Regions from separate parts of the Lachnoclostridium phytofermentans ISDg genome, predicted to be linked through region 1. Evidence: riboswitches for the same ligand, from Rfam matches in the RefSeq annotation. Region 1 holds a riboswitch; each other region holds the start of a gene.

The links. Region 1 has a riboswitch for cobalamin ahead of hemA (glutamyl-tRNA reductase). Riboswitches for the same ligand answer to the same signal wherever they lie in the genome.
Region 2: linked by a shared signal. The riboswitch ahead of cobT (nicotinate-nucleotide--dimethylbenzimidazole phosphoribosyltransferase) and the one ahead of hemA (glutamyl-tRNA reductase) in region 1 are both predicted to bind cobalamin.
Region 3: linked by a shared signal. The riboswitch ahead of CPHY_RS03050 (ABC transporter substrate-binding protein) and the one ahead of hemA (glutamyl-tRNA reductase) in region 1 are both predicted to bind cobalamin.

Annotation. Positions count from the first base shown of each region.
Region 1 is NC_010001.1:1,702,020-1,709,991, forward strand. It holds gene CPHY_RS07115 (ABC transporter permease) at 1-331, opposite strand, end outside; gene CPHY_RS07120 (ABC transporter ATP-binding protein) at 331-1,035, opposite strand; gene CPHY_RS07125 (TetR/AcrR family transcriptional regulator) at 1,243-1,863, shown strand; gene CPHY_RS07130 (dihydrofolate reductase family protein) at 2,187-2,708, shown strand; gene CPHY_RS07135 (heavy metal translocating P-type ATPase) at 2,776-4,644, opposite strand; gene CPHY_RS07140 (TetR/AcrR family transcriptional regulator) at 4,771-5,355, shown strand; cobalamin riboswitch at 5,662-5,866, shown strand; gene hemA (glutamyl-tRNA reductase) at 6,013-7,236, shown strand; gene CPHY_RS07150 (precorrin-2 dehydrogenase/sirohydrochlorin ferrochelatase family protein) at 7,249-7,716, shown strand; gene hemC (hydroxymethylbilane synthase) at 7,722-7,972, shown strand, end outside.
Region 2 is NC_010001.1:1,393,779-1,401,750, reverse strand. It holds gene CPHY_RS05860 (pyridoxal phosphate-dependent aminotransferase) at 1-673, opposite strand, end outside; gene cbiB (adenosylcobinamide-phosphate synthase CbiB) at 830-1,849, opposite strand; gene CPHY_RS05850 (histidine phosphatase family protein) at 1,877-2,509, opposite strand; gene CPHY_RS20650 (bifunctional adenosylcobinamide kinase/adenosylcobinamide-phosphate guanylyltransferase) at 2,487-2,903, opposite strand; gene CPHY_RS05840 (adenosylcobinamide-GDP ribazoletransferase) at 2,881-3,666, opposite strand; gene CPHY_RS05835 (bifunctional adenosylcobinamide kinase/adenosylcobinamide-phosphate guanylyltransferase) at 3,632-4,192, opposite strand; gene cobT (nicotinate-nucleotide--dimethylbenzimidazole phosphoribosyltransferase) at 4,189-5,256, opposite strand; cobalamin riboswitch at 5,483-5,686, opposite strand; gene CPHY_RS05825 (right-handed parallel beta-helix repeat-containing protein) at 6,014-7,573, shown strand.
Region 3 is NC_010001.1:717,833-725,804, reverse strand. It holds gene CPHY_RS03065 (S-layer homology domain-containing protein) at 182-2,425, opposite strand; gene CPHY_RS03060 (ABC transporter ATP-binding protein) at 2,936-3,730, opposite strand; gene CPHY_RS03055 (FecCD family ABC transporter permease) at 3,732-4,772, opposite strand; gene CPHY_RS03050 (ABC transporter substrate-binding protein) at 4,845-5,864, opposite strand; cobalamin riboswitch at 6,036-6,266, opposite strand; gene CPHY_RS03045 (hypothetical protein) at 6,498-6,950, opposite strand; gene CPHY_RS03040 (response regulator) at 7,315-7,972, opposite strand, start outside.

The sequences.
Region 1 (7,972 bases):
TGGAGTGGGCTTTTAATACAACATCGTCTTTATCATTAAAATCTGTAATAAAATCCACATTGACTGCACCCGCTGCTACATTAACCCCCTCAAGATTGCTGATATAATGGATGTCCTCAGCGGTAAAACCCAGAGTTGAGAGTAGCCGGTAATCATACATATTGGATTCTTTAACATAAGTTTCACCCGTATGAAGCATCGCTTGTTTGGTTATCTTAAGCCCAGAAAAAAATCCCACTCCAAGAGCGATAATGACCAGAAGAGCAATATAACGACCCAAGGTGTGCCGTATTTCCCGGCGGTTGTTTTTGTTCCATGCTGAATTTTTCATTACCATTCAATCTCCCCTACAGGTATTACATTTTCATTTTTACGGACTGATGAGACCGTACCATTCTTAATATGAATTACCCGGTCAGCCATAGCTGTTAATGCGGAGTTATGAGTAATTATAATAACGGTCATTCCGTTTTTGCGACTCTGATCCTGTAATAATTGCAAAATTTGTTTACCCGTATTATAATCCAGTGCACCAGTAGGCTCATCACATAATAAAAGTTTTGGGTTCTTTGCTAGGGCGCGGGCAATGGAAACACGCTGCTGTTCTCCACCCGATAACTGGGAAGGAAAGTTATTGAGACGCTCTGAAAGACCTACACTAGTAAGAATCTCTGCAGCAGGAATTGGATTCTTAATCATCTGGGAAGCTATCTCAACGTTTTCAAGAGCGGTCAGATTTGGTATCAGATTATAGAACTGGAATACGAAACCAATATCTTCTCTTCGGTAACTTATAAGACCTCGTTTGCTCAGGGATGAAATCTCTGTTTCACCAAGAAACACTTTACCGGTGGTAAGGGTATCCATCCCACCCAGAATGTTCAGTAGAGTAGTCTTACCTGCACCTGACTGGCCTACAATAATACATATTTCTCCTTTATCTACTTCAAAGCTAGTATCATGCAGAGCGTTAACCTTAACATCCCCTGAGTGATACGTTTTTCCGACATTTTCAAATCGTACAAAAGAATTCATGCTACCTCCTAAATCCAGGATAAATGTTTGACAACAAGTATAAGTTGATGGTCACTATTTATCCTACTAAAGTTAGACAAGTGTTGAAAAATAAACTGCAATTTAGTATAATATAGGAAGTGAAAGAAATCAATGAACAGTATAAAACGGGATGTGTATTTTTCAACATAAATGAAAAATCTATTGAAAATATAAGGTAAAATATCTATGAATAAAAGTGGAAATGATAACAGAAGTGTTCGGAATACCAAGAAAAAATTATTAACTGGATTATTAAGCCTCATGCATCAGAAAGCAATATCTGGTATAACAGTACGTGAGTTAACGGAGCTTGTGGATGTTAACCGAGGAACTTTTTATTTTCATTATGCAGATATATATGACATGATCAGTAAGGTGCAGGAGGAATTCTTTCAAAAATTCAATGAAATCATTGACCAGATGATAATACAAACGCCGGTAAAGTGTAACCCTCCTGAAGTTCTTGTAAGTATTTTTTCTATCTGTGCCGAAAACCGGGAATTTTGCGAGATTATGCTGGGACCCAACGGGGATGCTGCTTTTTTAGACCGTATTACGAATATTGTGGATGAGAAAATCTCAGACTTATGGAAAAGCGTAGGAGCACATATGACTCCGGAGGAGTATGAATACTTTAATGCCTTTCTTATCAACGGCTATATCGGATTTCTTCAAAAGTGGTTGATAACCGGTTGTAAGCAGTCACCAGAGGAAATGGCAGTATTTGCAGCTAATGTTCTTATTCCGACCATAAAGAACTCCCTTGAATTCAGTGGATTAATGAAGAATTACAATCATTTGAATTAAAGGACAGATAGATTTATATTTTGGAGTAATTTGAAGCAGCTACCATTATTGGTTTTGTAAAAAATAGGTACTGCATTTATTGGAAGCAATGGGTCTTGAAGCGATTGAGACATGTTCGGGTGCAATGCCTGGAAATGAATTGTTTAAGGTGACAGTATATTGTATGCAGCAGAAAAACCGCTAAGAAGGATTATCGCTCTCATACGTTTAAAGCTAAACAGTTGAGAGCGATTGGTAGAACGATTGGTAGAACGATTGGTAGAGCGGTTGATAGAACGATTATGTAAAAAGTACTTGAAAGAATATATAAAGGAGAAGATGCAATGAGTGGGAAAATTATTATGAACTTAGCCATCAGCATTGACGGATATATTGCTGATGAAAACGGCGGCTATGATTGGATCGTGGGACAAGGCGATACCTCTATTGATACAGCCGAAAAAAGTGATTTTATGGAGTTTCTTGCGGGCGTTGATATCGTTGTTATGGGTAAAAAATGCTATGATCAGGGTTTTGCTAAAGAATATCCAACAAAAACGGTATATGTAGCTACAAATGAAGTAAAAGATGATGAGGGCAATATCCATTTTATTAGTGGCGATATTGTAAGCAAATTTCAAAATGAAAAAAACAGCGGGAAAAATATATATCTGTTTGGGGGTGGTGGCTTGATAGATCACTTTGTCAAGGCTAATGCTATTGACGAATATATTGTGGGAATCATTCCAACGATACTTGGGAAAGGCCGTCCACTATTTTTAGGAAACAATCCAACAATACAGCTTCATCTTGATAAATACACCGTTAGCGATGGAGTTACTGTGTTACATTACTCAAGACGATAAAAGAAAAGTGGCTTAATGGAGTAAAAATTTGAAGAACATCACAATAAGGCAAAAGGGTCTGAAATATTCAAAATTTTCGGTCATAGAGGAGAGCTGCATTTAATACTACAAGAACAGATCCAACATTATGAACCAAAGCTCCTGAAATAGGGTTTAACAAACCTAAAACAGACAGAACAATCGCAATAGCATTGATACACATAGAAGCAGTTATATTACCCTTTATTGTACGGATTGTGGAAGTGGAAAGTCTTTTTATGTATGGGATTTTGGCAATATCATCGCCCATTATTGCAATATCAGCTGCTTCTATTGCAATATCACTTCCAATGCTTCCCATGGCAATACTGACATTAGCCATTTTTAACGCCGGAGCATCATTTATTCCATCTCCTACCATGCAGACAATTTTGTTTTCTTGTTTTTGGAGTTTTTCTATGCTTTCAACTTTCTCGGTAGGAAGAAGCTCTGAATAGATGTTTGTAATACCTATCTGAGCTGCTACATACTCGGCTGTAAGCTGATTGTCTCCAGTTAGTAAAACCACATCGGTATTCATGGAATGAAGTTTGTCTATCACATCTTTCGCAGTTTCCTTGATTGTATCTGACAGTGCGATGATACCAATGACGGTATGTTCTTCTGCTAAGATGAGGGAAGCTTTGCCTTGATTTCTTAAGCAATCAAGTTTCTCTAAGATGTGATTTTCAATGGATATTTTATGATCTGAAAGGAATGTTGTGTTCCCACAGTAAATCATTTTTCCTGATGAAAGCCCCATTACGCCTTGTCCTGGAATCATCATAAAGTCAGATATTTCAGTAAGTAAAAGATTTTGACTTTTTGCAAATTTTACAATTGCTTTTCCAAGAGGATGTTCAGAGTAAGATTCTATGGAAGCTCCTTTTAAAAGTACTGAACTTTCAGTCTCAGAATCAATGAAAGGTATAATGTCAGAAACTTGTAAATTGCCATAGGTGAGTGTTCCGGTTTTGTCAAATGTTATACAATTGACCATTCCCATACGTTCCAGTGCCTCACCGGATTTTATTAAGACACCGTGTTTTGTTGCCTGACCAATGGCAGCCATAATGGAGGTTGGTGTGGCAAGCGCCAGTGCACATGGACAGAATACAACAAGGACAGTTACAGTTCTTACAATATCTTTTGTGATGATATATGCAACGATCGCAATAAGAAGAGCGATGGGAACAAGCCAGGTAGCCCATTTATCAACAATTTTCTGCATGGGAGCTTTTTTGTTCTCTGCTTCTTTGACAAGTAAAATCATTTTTTGCAAGGACGAATCTTTTCCAACTTGGACAGCTTTTATATCAATGGTTCCAAAACAGTTCATTGTTCCACAGAAAACAGTATCATTTGTAGATTTATCAACAGGAAGGGATTCACCGGTAATGACAGATTGATCGACAGAGCTATTCCCATTCATGATGATTCCATCAATAGGAATTGCCTCCCCAGGTAAGATGCGAAGCAAATCATTTATCTGTATTTGTTCAGTAGGTATCATTTCTTCATAGTACCCGTTCCCATTTGTAATCAGCTTTCTGCCTTGTGTTGGGATGAGTGACACAAGGTTACCGATTCCCTTTTTTGCTCTGGCTACGGTCATATCCTCAAGTATAGCTCCGATGGCCATGATAAATGCAACTTCACCAGCAGCAAATAACTCACCAATGAAAATGGAAGCAATCATGGCAATAGAAATCAAAAGGGCAGAGGAAATCCATTTTTGGAATATGAGCCTTGTGAAAGCGAGATATAATAACGGTAAACCCGAAATGAAAACCGTAATCCATGCAGGGTCAATTGGAAGTTTTTTATTGGTGATCATCAGAATGAAAGAAATAATTAGAAATATGCCAGAGAAAACAGTTAATTTGGTTCCTGCTAAAAAGTTAGTGAATTTTTTCATTTTGTTATTCCTCGCTATTCTTACTATAATATAGTACACTTTATTTGATAACTAACATTCTGTTCTACTATTATTATATTTTACCGTATTGTATTATCAACAATCAAAAATGGTAGATTGTAAGTTATGAAACAAATTATTGTTTTTGTACGGAAAGGAACTGGTATGGATAGAAGGATACAGAAAACAAGAGATTCGATATTTACGGCATTTAGCAGATTACTTTCAATGAAAAAATATTCACAGATAACGGTTCAGGATATTATAGATGAGGCCAATATTGGGAGAAGCACATTTTATGCCCATTTTGAGACAAAAGATCAATTGTTGGATGAATTGTGTCGGGATATTTTTGATCATATTTTTGCTAAAGATTTATCTTCAGAACAGCATCATGATTTTTCGGGGAACAAGGACTTTGAAGCGAAGATTACTCATATTTTATATCATTTGAAAGAAAGTAAGCATGACATGAAGTCAATTCTAACTTATGAAAGTGCTGATATCTTTTGGAGTTATTTTAAGAGGTATTTTGAAAAGCTATTTGCAGACTTTATAGATAGTGAAAGATATCATAATGTACCAGAGGAGTTTCTGTTGAACCATATGGCGGGCAGCTTTGTTGAGCTGGTAAAGTGGTGGATGAAAAAAGATATGAAGCCAGAACCAGAAGTTGTAGCATCCTATTTCATAGAAGTAATAAAGAAGTGAAAAAGAAGTGAAAAAGAAGTGAAAAAGAAGTGAAAAAGAAGTGAAAAAGAAGTGAAAAAGAAGTCATGAAAAGGAATCTATGAAAAAGAAGTAATTCTGTTAAAGAAGAGAAAATATAAGTTAATAGTAAAATAACCTAGCCGAACGATAGCATTCGTATGAATTGGTTGTGTTTTGGAATTCAAAGATTCTGTCCTATGCAGAATCTTTTTTTGATGAAATGGAGAGATTATTCAAACTTTTGGAAGAGATGACGAGATTTGTTATCATTGACATATAAAAGTTATAATGATACTATTTTAAAATAACAATTTAGATCTTTAAGGTGCTTGGTGTCATGCCGTTAGGTATTGAAGTCCAAGATAATAGGGAAATGGGTGAAAATCCCATACGGTCTCGCCGCTGTGAAGGAAGAATCATATCTTGAATATCACTGTGTAAAATTACATGGGAAGATGAGATATGGTGTTGACGCCTGAGTCAGAAGACCTGCCTTAAGATAGTTTTTACACTTATTTACGAATGATGATTAGGTGTAATTGGGATAGCACCATGGGGAAGCTATCTCCTTTTACGCCTTTTACAATTTATGTAAAAGGCTTTTTTTTGTTTGCACAGTATTGTCGAACTATTATTTAAATATTTGGAGGAAGTAAAGTGAGTATCCGCATGTTGGGAATTGATCATAATAAAGCATCTATCGAGGAACGAGAAATATTTTCGTTTACGAAAAAAATGGCAGCGGATGTTTTACTTAATATAAAAGAAATAGAAGGAATCAATGGTTGTATTATTTTATCAACCTGTAATCGAATGGAAGTGTGGGTTAGCTGCTTTGAAGAATTTGAAACTTCTATTTATGAAATTTTATGTTCAATAAAAAAGGTTGACGACAATCGATATAGACATTGTTTTATTGAACGTGGTGGGTATGACGCCATAGAGCATTTGTTTTATATGACCTGTGGCTTAAAGTCAAAAATCATTGGAGAAGACCAGATTCTGACACAGGTAAGAGAGGCATTGGAGCTCAGTAGAGAGAACTACTGTACCGACAGTGTTTTAGAAACACTGTTTCGTTTCGCCATTACTTCGGCAAAGCAGGTCAAGACACAGATACATTTATCTGTAGTGAATTCTTCTGTCATTCATCATGTGGTTCATGAGCTTAAATTATCTAATTATCTCTTTAAGGGAAAGAAATGCCTGGTTATTGGCAATGGTGAAATGGGGAAATTAGCAGCGACAAAGCTAGAAGAGGAAGGTTCCGATGTTACTGTAACAGTCAGACAATATCGAAGTGGTATCATTGAAATACCAGTTGGATGCAATAGAATCAATTACGGAGACCGACTTGAACATATCGTGGAATACGACTTTGTTATAAGTGCTACTTCAAGTCCTAATATGACAATTCATTTGGAGCAGTTAAGTAATCTGGAGTTTAAGAAACCAGTATTATTTATTGATTTGGCTGTTCCAAGGGATATCGATCCAAGGATTACGGAACTAAAAAATATAACGTTGTACGATATTGATCATTTCAAAGTGGAAACTGTATCTGATGAAATGAAAACACAGCTTCGTCAAATCGATGAGATACTAAAAACTAAGATGGATGAGTTTATATCCTGGTATGAGTGCAGGGGCATCATCAAGGTTGTACAGACGTTAAGTGAAAATGCAGCGATCGATGTGGGGCTAAGAATTGATAAAACGATGAAAAAAATAGAAATGGACAGTAACGATAAAGAATTATTAGCAGCAACAGTACATTCTGCAACGAATAAAGTTGTCAGTAAGTTGATGTTTGGGTTAAGAGATCATGTAAGTGCTGCTACATTTCAGGAATGTATGGTAGCACTAAAAAATATATATTAGGAGAAAAGAGTCATGTCTGAGGATGCAGCTGCATATTTTCCATTATTCGTTGATTTGAATAAGAAAGAGATAGTGGTATTTGGTGGAGGGAAGATTGCTACACGAAGGATTTTATCTTTATTGGATTTTGGAGCCGATATTACAGTAGTTTCTCCAGCATGTACCAAGGAGATTTCGGAGCTGTCAGCTCAAAATAAGCTTGTTTTGGAACAAAGATGCTATATGGTAGGTGAAATTAAGATGCCCTATATGGTACTGGCAGCAACCAATGATCCTATAGTCAATGACATGATACATAGAGAGTGTAAAGAAAAAGGGATTCTTATAAATGTAGCTTCGGATCAGACAAAATCTGATTTCTTTTTTCCAGGACTTGCTGTCCAGAAACCCATAGTAATTGGTGTTACAGCAAGTGGTAAGGATCATAAAAAGGTAAAAGTAATTACCCAGAAAATAAGAGATATGCTAAAAGGTGAGTGATGACAATGAGAATAATTCGTATCGGAAGCAGAGAAAGTGAACTGGCAGTTAGACAGTCGAGAATACTGATTGATTCTATAAAACAATATCATAATGAAATAGAGACTGAGCTTATTACCATGAAGACGACAGGAGATATCATACTGGATAAAAGCCTAGACAAAATTGGAGGAAAAGGTCTCTTTGTAAAGGAGCTAGATTTAGCGCTTATCGAAGGGAGAAGTGACCTGTCGGTACATAGCTTAAAGGATATGCC
Region 2 (7,972 bases), 310 kb from region 1:
TAGAACAAATTGCATACCCTAAACGGACACCAGCCATCCCATAGCTTTTAGTAAATGCTTTTAATATAAATAAATTCGTATACTCCTTACACTCTCCCACTAGAGAAATCGCTCCATTTACCCATTCTAAGAAACACTCATCCACAAATAGCTTGATTCCAAGCATCCTACTCTTAATAAGAATCTTTTGAAACAGAGCATAAGGAATACATTTTCCAGTTGGATTATTCGGATTACATAAGTAGATAGTATCATACTCTCTATTGATTTTATCTAAAATATCCTCAGAAAGCATAAAACCCTTCTCTTCGTTAAGGTAATAATAATTGACTTCTGTTTCCTGATAGTATAGCGACTGTTCATACTCACAAAACGTAGGTGCCACAATAAGTACCTTTCCCGGCTTTGTCGCAGCTGCATAGGAATAAATTAATTCTGCGGCACCATTTCCGCAAATGATATACTCCATAGGTACTTCTTCTTTTAAAGAAATCGCCTGTCTTAATTCTTCACAATAAGGATCTGGATATTGATAGAGACACTCACTTGCCTTAATAATCGCTTCTTTTACGAAAGGTGGGGTACCAAAAGGATTTAAATTTGCAGAATAATCTAACCGTATCTTATGACGGTAGACATCACCTCCATGAGGATTTGCCTGATGTAATAACATATTTAACCTCGTTTCTGAACACACGTAATACGTGTACTTTTCTGCGTAACACAAGTTTGTGGTTGCATCGCGGATACAGACTTGCTGAGTGAAAGATTAATAAAATCTCACTCCCATCCCCGCCTCTTTCTTTATAATAAACAAACATAATCCTGTTTACAGAATCACAATCTTAATAATCATACATAAACCCATGCAAAGGAATGCACTCACGTACAATAATACATTTGCTCTTATAATGTCCTTTATCTGAATCTTTCTAACCGAATCACCAATGAACTCCTTTTTATGTAGAACTCCATGATAATAAGCATCTCCTGCTAACTGTATCCCAAGAGCTCCTGCACATACTGCTTCTGTTTGAGCAGAATTAGGACTGGCGTGTTGATATCGGTCTCTAAGAAAGGTTTTTGCAGCCCTTTTCATGGAATAAAACTTACCATCCTTATTTGAAGAAGTGGAAATTCTCTTAGAGAAAATAAAATCTAAAACTTCACAAATGCCACTAGCTATTATCATAAGCAAAGCGGCTATTCTTGAAGGAATAAAATTTGCTACATCATCTAACCTAGCTGCTACCCTGCCAAAGTATAGATACCTCTCATTCTTATAAGCAACCATAGAATCCATTGTATTGATTGCTTTATAGATAAATCCTAATATAGGCCCACCAATCGCTAGATAGAGCATTGGCGCTATAATTCCATCCGAAGTATTTTCTGCAACTGTCTCTACTGCTGCCTTAATAATTCCTTCCTCAGTTAAAGAATCTGTATCTCTACCAACTATCATTGACAATTGATATCTAGCCCTAACAATATCTTCTTTCTCCAATTCACGATATACCTTCATGCTTTCCACACGTAATGATTTGGTAGCTAAAATCTGATAACACATCACAGTTTCCACAAGAAGCCTTACCATCGGATGAATGATTCCCGCAATATACAATAAAACAAAAGGTATTAGTCCTGAGATACTGATTACAATAAAACAAAGAACGGCTCCAGCGACTAGCTCACCTCGCTTAGTTTTAGGAAAACATCTACGCAAGAACTTTTCACTAGTTGATATAAGCTTTCCGATAAAACATACCGGATGAGGAATAGAGTGAGGGTCACCAAGAATTAAATCTAAGAGAAACCCTAATAAAAATGCTATAATTGTAATATTCATGAAACCTCCAAAATCACCGAACAATAACTAAATCTCACGAATCACTTCTAAGCGTCCATCGTTCCTAACTTCTAGCAGATAACCTTCCCCGTTTCCACAGCCCCAGGCATAGTAATCTTTCTTTTCCTTCGCAAATGCTGATAAGATTGCCATGATAGTTCCGCCATGTACGATGAGGGCTGCATCTGCTTCTTTTTCTGATATTATCCTGTTATCTGTTCTACCCATATTTTTCATAGATGTCTCTGTAAAAACTTCATTTATCACCTTACGATAGGCTTCCCTACAACGATGCTCAAACTCTTCTCTCGCTTCACCTGATGGAAATGGCATCGTACCATTAGAATCAATCCACTGTTGATACAAAGGTTCATTCGAAAGCTGCTTATAATTTTTCCCTTCAAATAATCCAAAATCACATTCTCTAAAATCATGTACAAATTTAAGTTCTCTGTTAGGATAAATTAAATTAGCAGTCATCTGGCATCGAAGCATTGGAGAACAATAAATGTTTTCCGTAGAAGGATAGCAACCTCTTTCTTTTTTTAATAGAAGTTCGTTGATACCTTCTTCGCATAAAGGTTCGTCCGTTTTCCCGATATAACACTTGCTAAGATTTCCTTTCGTTAGCCCATGCCTAATGAGTGCAATTCGTTTCATCTTTTATTATCGCTCCAATCCCATAATAGACTCGATGTACCTTTTTACTTAACTTTGCAAGTTCACAGAGAACTCTTCCAACCACTTCACGATAACTTCTCTCTATAGCCTCTAAGGGAACTACTCCAAGACCGACTTCATCACAGATAATAAAACAATTCGGATTTTTCTTAATATATCCGTGTAGTCGTCCTAAATATTTTGTTATCATCTCTTCATCCGAAAGTGAAGAATAATCTTCTTTCATCCACTCACGAATAGTATCCTGTAAAGAATTAAGTATCTGCTTTGTCTCATCTATTACGCTCTCTGCTACAGCATCTATAGCTAATCCTGAAACTTTCATAGTATATTCTAATTTTCCTGAAGCCCTACCACCAATGACCAGTTCCATATATTATTACTCCTTCCGCAATTACGACAGCTAATCCAGCCATCAGTTCACAACGTACTAAAAAATAACCTGCTAAATCTCCTGTCGTACCTCCAAACAACTGATATGCTAACTTCTTATACCGAATAAAACATAGCAAAGCTGTTAACATTCCAACTACTGTTAGAATTGGAGAAACCAATAACATGCCTATTACAGTAATCACTAAGTAGATAACCATACTGATTGTTACCTTCCTTTTATGTGCTGCTTGCTGAAATGTTGCTACCAGACCATTTGATTTTGCTGTCTTGAATTGAACGACTGCTAAACCACTTAAGGCTCTTGACACAACAAAAAATATGGCGATGATAATACTGCTTTTTAAAGTTAAAACCGAAACCATACCAAAGTACAACAAAAAATAAACTCCGCTACGAATAATTGCAAATGCTCCGGAATGCGGATCCTTTAATATTTCTAATCTTCGTTCTTTAGACTGGTAAGAAGAAATTGCATCCATGGTATCACAATAACCATCCATATGAATCCCACCAGATATTAAGATTGGAATTGATGTTAGCAAAGCTGCGATTAAGATATCACCAAGCTTAAGAAGATGTCCTATTTGAAAGGTAAGAAAGAACACTCCTCCTATCACCGCCCCAATCAAGGGAAAGAAACAAATCGCATAACGCATAGACGATTCCTCCCATTCCTTCATGGGAACTCTAATCTTTGAATACATACTAAATGCAATCCATAAAGAATTTAGCCACTTCATAATAACCTCTTTCCCCTTTATGATTTAAAGGAATACCACAAACTACTTCATCAACGTGCTCAAAGTCTACTGCTAACCTTGTATGAAGTTCTCCAAGTGCTTTGATATATAAGGAAGTACCCTCGTCGTAACTGATTCCATCAAATCCGATATCATTGGATACTACAATTAAGTGTGTCGTTTTTTCAGAAAGCAGCTCAACTTGTCTTAGTACTCCATCTATCACCCCATCCGCACCAATTCCTATCGGATCAAACATCTCATTTGCTAGAAGATTAGATAAACATTCCAATAACACGACGCTATCTTTGGGAATAGATACTTCATTCACCGTCAGCGATTTCTCAATTGTATGAAAATTTCTTCCGCTTCGTAGTAAACGATGTCTCTTTACACGCTTCTTTCCTTCTTCTCCATACACTTGCATCGTAGCTAGATAATACACAGGCAAATTGAAAGAATCCGCAATTTCTTCTGCATAGGCAGACTTGCCACTCCCGCTGCCTCCGGTGATTAAATATCTCATAATGGTTTATACTCCTCTATTTGTATATCAGTAAAGGTTGGCATACTGCGATATTCACTTAATGCCATCTCAAGTAGTGGCATTACCGCAACAGCTCCTGTTCCCTCACCTAAAGATAGGCGACATTGGATGATAGGATTTAGTTTAAGTTCTTCCAGTATCATTTGTGCGGCTGGCTCACCAGATTGATGAGAGGCAACCATCGTATATTTGCAAGGTTCACATAATCTGGTAGCTAGAAGCGCTGCTGCTGAGGATATAAAACCATCAATGACAATAGGTACCTCAAAAAATGCTCCTCCAAGATAGACACCAACCATGGCTGCCAAATCAAAGCCTCCAACCTTCTTTAAGATTTCCCAAGGCTCCTCTGGGTTTAAATGATGAAAAGCGATTGCTTCCTCGATTATCTTTGCCTTATGCGTAATTCCTTCCTTACTTAAGCCTGCTCCCTTTCCTGTTACATTCTTCGCAGGTACTTGAAGGAGAGCAGCAGTGACAGCGCTACTGGTAGTCGTATTGCCAATTCCCATCTCCCCCGTTGCTATAATTTCATAACCTGATTCTTTGTATTCCTTCACTAATAAGATACCGGCTTCTATACAATTACATAACTCATCTTCTGTCATAGCCTCCATCTGAGAAAAGTCTCTTGTTCCTCTTCTTGCCTTCAGACAGCGCATTTCCTCTACTTCAGTTAGCATACCAACATCAACTGGAATTACCTCAGCGTTAGCCACTTTTGCAAAATGATTGATGCTGGCTCTCCCATGAAGAATATTTTGAGCTACAACCGCAGTCACTTCACTTCCAGTCTGGGAAATCCCCTGTGCTACAATCCCATTGTCCGCACAAAATACCATGCAACAACGTTTCTTAAGCGTTATCTTAGGATTGATAGAAACCAGTGTTGCAACAGCATCCTCCAGATATCCAAGTCCATAAAGTGGTTTTGCAATCTTATCCCAGTACTTATTAGCTTCTCTTTTTCTTTCTTCAATTTCACTAAAATCTCTTGTTATCAGCTGTCTTATGATAAGTTTACAATCAATTTCCCGCTCCATAATAATTCCTTTCTTGTCTCATACCTTTTTATGGACTTTCCCTTTTTAAGGTCTTTCCCTTATTCTTGCAATAATGACCAACGTGACTTAACCATACATATAGGAAATTGCAGCGCAAATTCCTATAAACTAAAAAATGCCTCATACACAAAATAGCATAAGAGGCATAACAAAAAAACTCCCTAAATGAGTTCTTTACTACACCAGCTATTCACCGTAGCCTTGTGTTATTTCTTATAGTGAGGCAGGTCTTCTGGCTTTGGCTTCAGCACATACTACAGTCTTCCCGATTACTCAGTGACATGTCCTACATTCGTAAGTGAAGTATGCTCTTCCATTACAGCGGCGGGACCGCATGGGATTTTTCACCCATTTCCCTATTATCCTTGGCTATAAATCATGCCAAGGCACCTCTCTACATTATATTTTTAAGATAGAATTTCAGTACATGTAAAAAATTTAATTCTCTTATTTGGAAATTAAACCCGCTTCATTATAACTAAAAAATCAAAGGATGTAAAGTATCTACCGTAATTAATCCTTATAATCCCTGATAATAACCAATAATATACAATGGAATAACTACTTTAAAAATGTTACAATATTATTACAGAAATATTTCATTTTGGTAATTCTATAACAAAATATCCTCATGTTCTGAATCTCCTGACAAAAAGATGTAACCTATTTGACTCTTTTTTGTCGCACTTTTATGAAATACTTAAGATATCTAAAATACGAAAGAATGGTAATGAATATGAACTACAAAGTTAAATTAGGCACTCTAGTAACATCTCTGGTTTTATCTGGATATATTACAACTATCCCAGTAGCTCACGCTACTTCATATAAAATCTCCCCCCCACTTATAACAACCTCTCGCTTCATCACTTCTAATGTAGGATCTCACGAGGTATCAGTCCGACAAGGTCAAAATAAGATAGATCTCGACGTTAGCGTTACAAAAAATGCGACCGCGTCGGAAATTCAGCAATTATTAGATTATAACAAGAATAATGTATACAACCTAACCATAAGAATACCATATGGTACCTATGTACTTGATCAAGAACTTCGTATCTATTCTAATACTACAATTATTGTTTCTACTGGAGCTAAATTAATGAAGAACCACCAACGTGGAGCCATGATTGCAAATGATATGAGTAAAGATAACGGTGGTTATTCTACTACCGAAAATATCACCATCGATGGGGGTATCTGGGATTCCTCTATGATAGCAGGCTATAACAAGGGTACGGAGAGTTTTCGTTTTATACACGCTACAAATGTTACCGTTAAAAACGCAACCATTCGTAATGTACCAGACAAAAGCCACCTTATTACCTTTGCTGGTGTTAAAAACGGTACTATAGAAAATTGCATACTCTTTGGTTATAATGGTGAAACGTTAAAAGAAGCGATTCAGCTCGACATCGTTCATGACAATATCATCGTTCCTTCCATGCAGTCAAGTTCTATCCTATATGACGATTTACCATGTGATACAATTGTCATAAAAGATAACCTAATATACAACTTTCCCCGCGGTATTGGTTCCCATACTTCTGTCCAAGGAGTTTTCCATACTAACATAACAATTGAGAATAATAGGCTTCATGATATCTCGGAAGCTGCCATTAAAGTTTATAACTATACAAACACCAATATAAAAAACAATATCATAGATAGAGCAGGTGTTGGGATTCTTGTCTATACGACAATTGCAAATGAGGAGATGAATTATCTTCCTGCTCTTCCAAGTACGAAAAAACAGCCCCTTCCTAAAAATTATCGCATCGTAATTGAGGGAAATACTATTAAGAATATGAGACAATATCTAGAAGGTTCAACGCTTACCTGGGGTGATGGAATACGTGTTATTGGTAGCAAAGCACGACCTTTATCCAATGTTTCTATTAGAAAGAATAAGCTAACAAAGACAGCCCGCTATGGAATCTTTGTAGAATACTCCCCTAACTGTTATATTGGTAGCAACTATATCACTGATACCTATCGTTATGCAATTTGCGTACACAATAGTAACTCAGGTAATCTATACTGGAACCAGATTAGTAAAGCGGGAGCGAAAAACAGCTATTATGGAGGAATTGGTGTATCATATACCCAAAATTTAAAGATCTATAGTAATAAGATAAACGTGACAGCCAAAAATGGTATTTATCTAAATTCAACTACAAGAAACTGCAATGTTACCTGGAATAAGATCACCGGTGTAGCCGCTGCTCAAGCTATTTATGCAGATACAAAAGATGGACATACGGTTAAAAATAATACACCGAAAGTAAAAAAGTAATTTGTTAGTTTTGTTATAGAACAATGAAGTGGCGGTTTTCTGAACTATCTGATGATTCCAAGATAATTACGCCATACGGCACATTTAAACCAAAAAAATTTCCATACGAAAAGTTGCTATTTCCGGAAGAAGAAAATTGTGTGGATCACATACTAAAGCTTTATTTCTAATAGCCAGTAACATTACCTGTGCTAGAACTACTATGAATATGAACCTTTTGGGGACATTATTTTTATGAAAAAGAGGAGCTTATGCTCAATAGCTTTTATATCTACTATTGAGCATAAGCTCCCTTTATGATTGCATATTCTTTTATTATCGTTGTTGTTGCTTTCTTATACGCTCTGTGCATTCTTTTCAAGCACTAAATAAGCACTCGCTACTTTTCAACTTAGCTAG
Region 3 (7,972 bases), 980 kb from region 1:
TATTTTCTCTTTAATTCTACTGTAGCATCATCAAGTCCTAATTTCAAAGTATCTCCATTTACACTATATGTGTACTCTTGAGTTTCTTCCATTCCCATAAAGCTTATAGTTAACATTAACTTTTTGCCTTCTATTTTATTTTACCAATTCTTTCGACAAATTTCATTTTTTCATATTTTATTCACCTTGCACTGTTGTTTAATACTTTGATCAGGATATCTGCTGCCTCGCCCCTTGTTATTTTAGCAGTAGGTTGGAATGCCTTTTCATTCCCATTTCCGAATAGCTTAAGTGCTTTGGCTATTGCTACATAATTATAATAATCTTTCCCTATCTTAGCATCATCGGTATAACCACAACGGAAGATATCGCCCATCGTCGCAACTTTCTCATAACCTAGTATTTGCACAGTGTATTTTGCCAACTGTTGTTTGGTTATTCCATTATTACTCTTTAATTTTATTTCATCTCTAGAAGCTTCATAGAATAGCTTTTCAGCGAGACTCTGTAGCTCTTTTCCTGTAATCACATCATTTGGTCGGAATTTTAATTCTTCAGAACCAGCTCCTAAATCGCGCAATAATAAGATACTTCTCTCATACTTATGACCTTTGATGTCAGTATAATCAGCCGATTTCTTTAATTGTGACACATAAACATTACCAGACCAATCTAATTGCTTACCGGTAAATGGTGATATTGTGTTTGGATTGATGTTGGTACGATATACTAATCTAGGTTGATATTCCATGGAATATGAATTCTCTATAGTACCATTAGCATCTCCGCTCTTTGCTAATTTGTGAACTGTATTAATTTCATAAACTAGCTCATAACCATCCAATTTAATATACGCATTAAATGCCTGTTCTGGACTCATTGCATTCTTGGATGACTCGAATTTTATAGTAGTATCCCAGTTCTTGTTATACTCGAATACTTTACCGCTAATAGAATCCACGCTACCAGTAAAATAATTATCTGCATAAGGAATTCCTTCATTTACTCTTTCATATCCAAATGTATATCCACCATATACAGGGATTTCTTTTACATAGTCATAGATATAACCTTGAATTACAGAGGACTGTTTCGTATTCGTAAATTGCTTTTCATTCTGAGATTTCGCAAATGCTTCATAGATTTTCGCACATTCTTCTTTGGAAAGCTTCGTTTTCGCTTTCTCTAATTCATCTGTTGTCATCTGATCAGCATTTTTAACACTTGAATGGTAGGATAAAATCTCACCAGTTTTTGCATCAACAGTTGCATACGCACTAGCTCTATAATAATCATTTTTACTATCATCTGTTACTCTAGGATCAGTTAATGAAATACTCCATACATATTGCTTTTCTTTTTCATTACCATACAAACGATACCCAGAAAGGGATGCTGATATCGCCTTTATATTAGCATCCATAAGTAAATATTTATTCTTAACCACCTTATCGATTGCCTGCTCCTTTGTAATTAGACTTCCTATTTCCTTAATTTGTGCTAACTCTTCCTTTGTTAAAGTAGACCCACCTGCATTACTTTCATTTTTACTAGTATCTTGCATTGCACTTTCTTTTTCCGAAGTTTCTATCCATTGCTCTCTCGATGTGTATACTTCCCCTGTTTTTGCATCTACTGCTATATAATTATTATTAGGTGCATACACAAGGTAAGCACTTCTCGTTTTACCATCTTCACTCCACTTTGTTAGATATTTAAGCTCCATTGAAACTTGTTTCTTTATCTTCTCAGTAGCTTGCTCTTTTGATATCTTTACATCTTTGGAAGGAATGGATAACCCAAATAACCAGTTTGCATTATACCTCTGAACTTTCTTATCTGCTGCGCTAATTTGTATTGTAATCGTATTATCAGGCATCATGATACCATTCTCAGTCCGAACATATTCAAACTGATAACAGTTGTTATAATATCCTACATAAGATGCGGTTTGATATGTTACATGCCCCCAAACTTCAGGTGCAACCTTTTTAATGAAAGCATCTGCAACAGGGCGAAGTTCTTTGATGAGATAGTTGATTGGCTCTTGCTTATCATACTTATCATAATCTCTATCATTAATAAAAGTTATATTCGCATTATCATCACAAACCACATTAAAATAATGTGAACCTTTTTCACTAGACCAATTTAAGTTCCACTGTATTCCTCTTCCGTATTCTTCGCCATAATAATTCGAATCAAATTTGGTACAGTCAGATGGAATGGTAACCTTCTTCTTAATTTCTGTTATAATCTTCGAAAGATTTGCTTGAAGCTTCGTATCTTCTGTAGAATTACTCTGCACACTTTCACTGGTAACTGCCTCCGCTACTACGGTAGACATCGCATCTACTTGGACTGGAATACTGGTAAAAATAAGTCCACCTGCTAACATAAGTGCTATAAAACTCTTTCTCTTCATAATAAAAACCACTCCTTCCATAGCCTGCAAACATCGGGGTCGCAGGTACAAACAATTCATGAAACCGTGTGAAGTTTTAAAATTTCTTAGGCGGCGTCTTTTGAAACCTTAGAAATTTTCTTTACACTTCTTCCAAAATTCTTTATCCGAATTATTGTTCTATGCATTAGACGATATATATTTCCATTTGTTCCACACTTTGTAAAATATTTTAGCATTTTTATTTAATATAAGATTTTAAGGCGAAGAAAAAAAGAACAGATTGAATTTGCCACTTTAGGCTCATCAAGTTTTAAACTTGAAAGCGAAATCACTTTTCTAATCAAATGCAATTCGTCTTGCTGAGTCCACAGGGTGAGTGTACATCCCTCAGATAGCTTATGGTTTATGGGAAATCAAAAAAGCTCGCTTCCGCGAACTTTTCTTTATCAATCGAATAAAAGCAGAAGCCATTGAAGTCCACTTCAAAAACTCCTGCTTTTTAATTCAATTTTGATTATTTATATTTTTCTAAGACGGAGTTGGAATGAAATAAGTACCACCTAATGCTTCATTCTCTAGTTCATAGAAGAGAATTTCAAATACTTGATTCAGATTATCAATCGTTAATACTTGTTTTGTTTCCCCTGCTGCTACGATTCTTCCATCTTTCATTAAAACAATCTGTTTACAATACCTTGCAGCTAAATTGATGTCGTGAAGTACAGTTATAATCGATGTGTTCTTCGTATCATTTAACTTCTTTAAATATTTCATTAATTCCATCTGATACCGAACATCCAAATGAGCTACTGGTTCGTCTAAAAACAACCAAGGTGTCTGCTGAGCGATTGCTCTAGCTGTAATAACCCTCTGTTTTTCTCCACCGCTTAACCTGGAAAATATAGCTTCACGTAAGTGATAGCAATTCGTCATCTTCATAGCTTCGTTTACAATTTCTCTATCCTTATCACTGACTGCTTGAAACCTTTTTTGATAAGGTGCTCGCCCCATCATCACAATTTCATATGCTGTGAATCTTGTTTCGATGTTGGTGTTTTGTGGGACTAGGGACATCTTTTTCGCTATATCGTTACGTTTATAACTTGTAATTTCCTTATTTTCAAGGAATATTCTTCCTGACTCTACTGGTAACAATCTTAGGATATGGCGAATAAATGAGGTTTTTCCGGATCCGTTTGGCCCCAAAATACCGTAAAACCCTCCCTGTAAAAAAGTCGCACATATCTCTTTTAAGATTGCATCCTCCTCTTTTTGTGGCTGCCAAGTAAGTTCATTTATTTGTATTGTCTGTAATTTATCCATCTTACACCATCCTTTTCTTATCACGATATAGTAATAATAAGAAATATGGTGCTCCAAATAATGCGGTAATAACTCCGACTGGTAATTCTCCAGGTGCTCTTAAGGTTCTTGCTAAAGTATCACAAACAATTAAGAAAAAGGCACCAAAGATACAACTAAATGGCAATAATCTCTCGTGTCTTGGACCAAGTAGCAATCGTATCATATGAGGTATAATTAAACCGACAAAGCCTATAATACCACAAACCGAGACGCAAGCGGCTACCAAAAGTGAACCAACTATGATAAGAGTTCTCTTCACTTTCAATGTATCAATACCAAGACTTTCTGCAGTTTCCTCACCTGCCGCTATAATGTTTAGTTCTCTCGCATACACAATAATTATCGTAGCACAGACAACAAAAAACAGGAGAAGAAATCCGACTTTCTTCATGCTAGCTGCAGAAAAGCTTCCAAGAGTCCACATATAAACCTTTTCTATCTGCTCTCTTCTAATACTCATTAATAAGGAAATCATAGCAGACAACATAGAACTAATCGCTGTACCAGTTAGCACAATATGAGTAACTGAACCAGTACTTCCAGTAAACGCAATTTGGTATACTAAGAAAACAGTAAGTAGAGCTCCAACAAAGGCAAATGCCCCTATCACACCCAGACCAAAAAATGATATCGTCATACCACTTAGTGTAGCTATCGTAGCTCCAAGAGCTGCACCAGAGGAAATGCCAAGTATCTGTGGGTCTGCAAGTGGATTACGAAATAATCCTTGAAAACATGCCCCTACTAACGCAAGTGAGGCTCCGCTTAAACCAGAGAGTAAAATCCTAGGTATTCGAATATTCCAAATAATCGTAACATAATTTTTAGGTATATCCGAAGTTTCTATTAACTTTCTAATAATCGGTATTTTACTTAGAAGGACCTTTAAACTATCATATATTGTTATGTTGGCTGAACCAACTGATGCTGTGACAATAATCGTAATAAGTAGTAGCAACGTAAACACTAGATAATAAAATGAAGTCTTTCTTTTGTTCATATTAATAATCAGGCCTTTCCATAACTGCAAACTTTGAACCACAGGTACAAAGTTGCGTATTTACTCCAGTATCTATTGAAATGCTTCTGGATGCAGTATTTTTGCTACCTCTAAAATTCCATCAGCAACACGATAACTTTGACGTTCCAGTAAATTATTATCAATACTATACACTTGATTATTCTTTACAGCACTTAAATCTTTATAGTTATCACTTGAGATAAAGCTATCCTTCATACTGGAATCTAAAATAATTACCTCTGGGTCTGCATCAATTAAACTTTCTAATGTATATGACCATCCACTAACATTTTTAGCAATATTATCTCCACCTGCTAGTGTTAATAAATTTCCGATAAAGGTATCACCTCCGGCTGTATAATCTCCGTATTCCCCAAAACCTACTACATAATATACAGTCTTCTTAGGAAGTGACGCAACCTTCTTTGTTACATCTTCTATTTGTGTTTTCATTGTTTCTACAAGCTTTGCTGAATTATCCTGACAATTAAATATCTGTCCAATTAAATCAATCATCCCATAGATACCAGCAACATCTTTATCTTCATTCGCTACAACGACCGTAATTCCAACCTCTTTAAATTTTTGAATAACATCTTCCGTCCATAGGGAAGAAGCTAATACAACATCTGGAGCTAGACTTACAACTTTTTCTATATCAGGATTATAAAAATCTCCGATAGATTCAATAGACAATGCTTCCGCTGGATAATCACAATAATCCGTACGTCCAATCAATTTATCTGATAGCGAAAGTGCATATAATATCTCTGTGATACTAGGAGAAAACGATATCATTGTTTGAGGTTCATTTTCAAACGTAATGGTAGTTCCCATAGTATCGGTAACTGTGAGTGGGTACTTAGTTTCATTATTCTCTGTAGTATCCTCTGGTAAGCCAGTCGGGGTTGTGGCTGGTTCTGTGCCAGTTGATGGCTGAGCAGTAATTTGTGCCTCTGAAGTTGGCATTTCATTAGTTTCATGATTCTCATTGCCTGCTTTTGTCCCACAACCTGTCATGACAATGGTTAGAATCAATCCAAGTGTCAATAGTTTTTTAAATTTCTTCATTTAGCCTCCATGCTGCGACTATCTTTTTAGGAGCCGCTAATGGCGTGGGTTTGGCGCAGCACAAACTTGTCTGTGTAAAGTTTTAGAATTTCTTAGGCGGCGTCTTTTGGCGCCTTAGATATTCTCTTCACACTTACTCCCTTTTTGATCCGCAACTCCCTCCGAGTGCAGATGATTCATTCTCATATGGCAGGTTTCCTGGCTCATGGTCATTTTACTCATTGCTGTCTTCTCATATCATTCTTCGCTTTTTAAGGCTAGGAGCCGTATCCTTAACGCTAAAGAAGATACAATGACACTTCCGCAATTTTCATTCCATTGACAGTAACGGGGGCTGCTGTGGATTTTCACCACATTCCCTTTTAACTTATATTAAGAAGCACCACATGGTCGCAATTATTATACCCGTAACTTGGATACAATACAAGTAAATTTTAACAACAAGAAATCACATAGATAATAATTACTCATCAAAAAAAGACTGTCATAAAAGATTTAATGACAGTCCTTCTCCTATTACGTTTCATTTTGTAACTTTATTGGAAAAGCCAACCTATTTATTCTATGAAATACTATCTTCCTGATATATACATTAAATATACATGGAATATATATTAGTAAACGTATCTATTATCATAAGTTACGCCTTTTCACATGGCCCAAAATAATCTTTTCTAAGACAGACTTATATACTAAAACGATCTGAGCATCAATAAAGCAATATTTATTGAGAACAAATTCATAAGTCTTCATTAGAAACAGAACGCTCATCGTACCAAGAGCAGTAATCGCAATCATTGGTACTAAACCTTTCAATAGAATAAATGTAGAGGCAGCAATATAGAATACCACAGCAAACATATAATTTTTACTGATTCGAAAAGCAAGCAACATAGCATCGTTTAATCTATCATGCATCCGTGCAATCGATTCAATATCTTTATCCTTAAGCCTGGTGTAGATATCCTCAAAGACCTCTTTACTCTCTAGTGATTTGTTCTTGAGATTTTTTTGAATGTATGTGAAATACTTATTGTAGTTGACTTCTCCTAATTCCTTGCGTATTAATTTCTTGAATACACTCATCATATCCCCATTTCCTTTCGGTGGAATTGAACCTGTCTTTAGTATTTGCGAAGTCCTCTAATAAAGTCTTGTAATTTCTGGTTAGTTTGTAAAATTTGAAAATAAGATGACAAAACTTGGCTATGTCATGAACAATAAATTATATATTCACAAAATGTTCATAAGTTAGCCATACTATCATCATATTCATATCTTATAATACAAATATAACATAAATATGTTTACAAGATAATTTTTTTCATAAAACAAAGCCCGGCAGTTACCCTCCCCCTCTACCGGGCTTCTCCTCTGCCCTTTTTTCGAAATTACTTAGACTTTTTATCTCTATTCTTTCAAATCTTAATTTTCTCAAATCTTAATTTCATCAAATTATAATTTGATTCACATACTTTGCAGTGTTTTCATAATCAAATTCTTCCGCTGCTTCCATCGCTTGATGAATCTTTTTTTGATTTTCCTTAGATACCATCGTTAACAGTAGTCTTAATCCATTTATAATCTCAAAATATTCATAATGACTAATATGATATAATACTTTCCCCTGCTGCTTTGCGATTACTTCTTTAGAACAGTTAGAAATCCCCATGGTTTCATTCTTAGGATTTCTTCTATTATTATATGCGATTAACGCTTGTTCGAGTTCACTACAAAATAAGTTAATGCGCATGAGAAATCTCTTTAGTTGTTCCATCTGGCATTCATGGATAGAATTATTATGTTCCAATGATTCCTCGCTCATTCTTTTCATTTCAAGGGCAGTTGCATCTTCCGCTAATTCTCTTGATCCCAAATGATACAATATACTTTTTAAAGAATGGCATTCTGCTTGCATAATACCACGTTCTTTCTCTTCTGTAATAAGTTCTAACTTATCTTTTGATTGAATTAATTGTTTCATCGATGCTTCTGCTATGCGGATATAATTATCCACCTGATTTAGAGCATAATGCAAGCCTAATCTACAATCAAGCGTAGTAACCTGTTGAAATATTTCTATAAATTCTGATACTTCATCCGTTCTT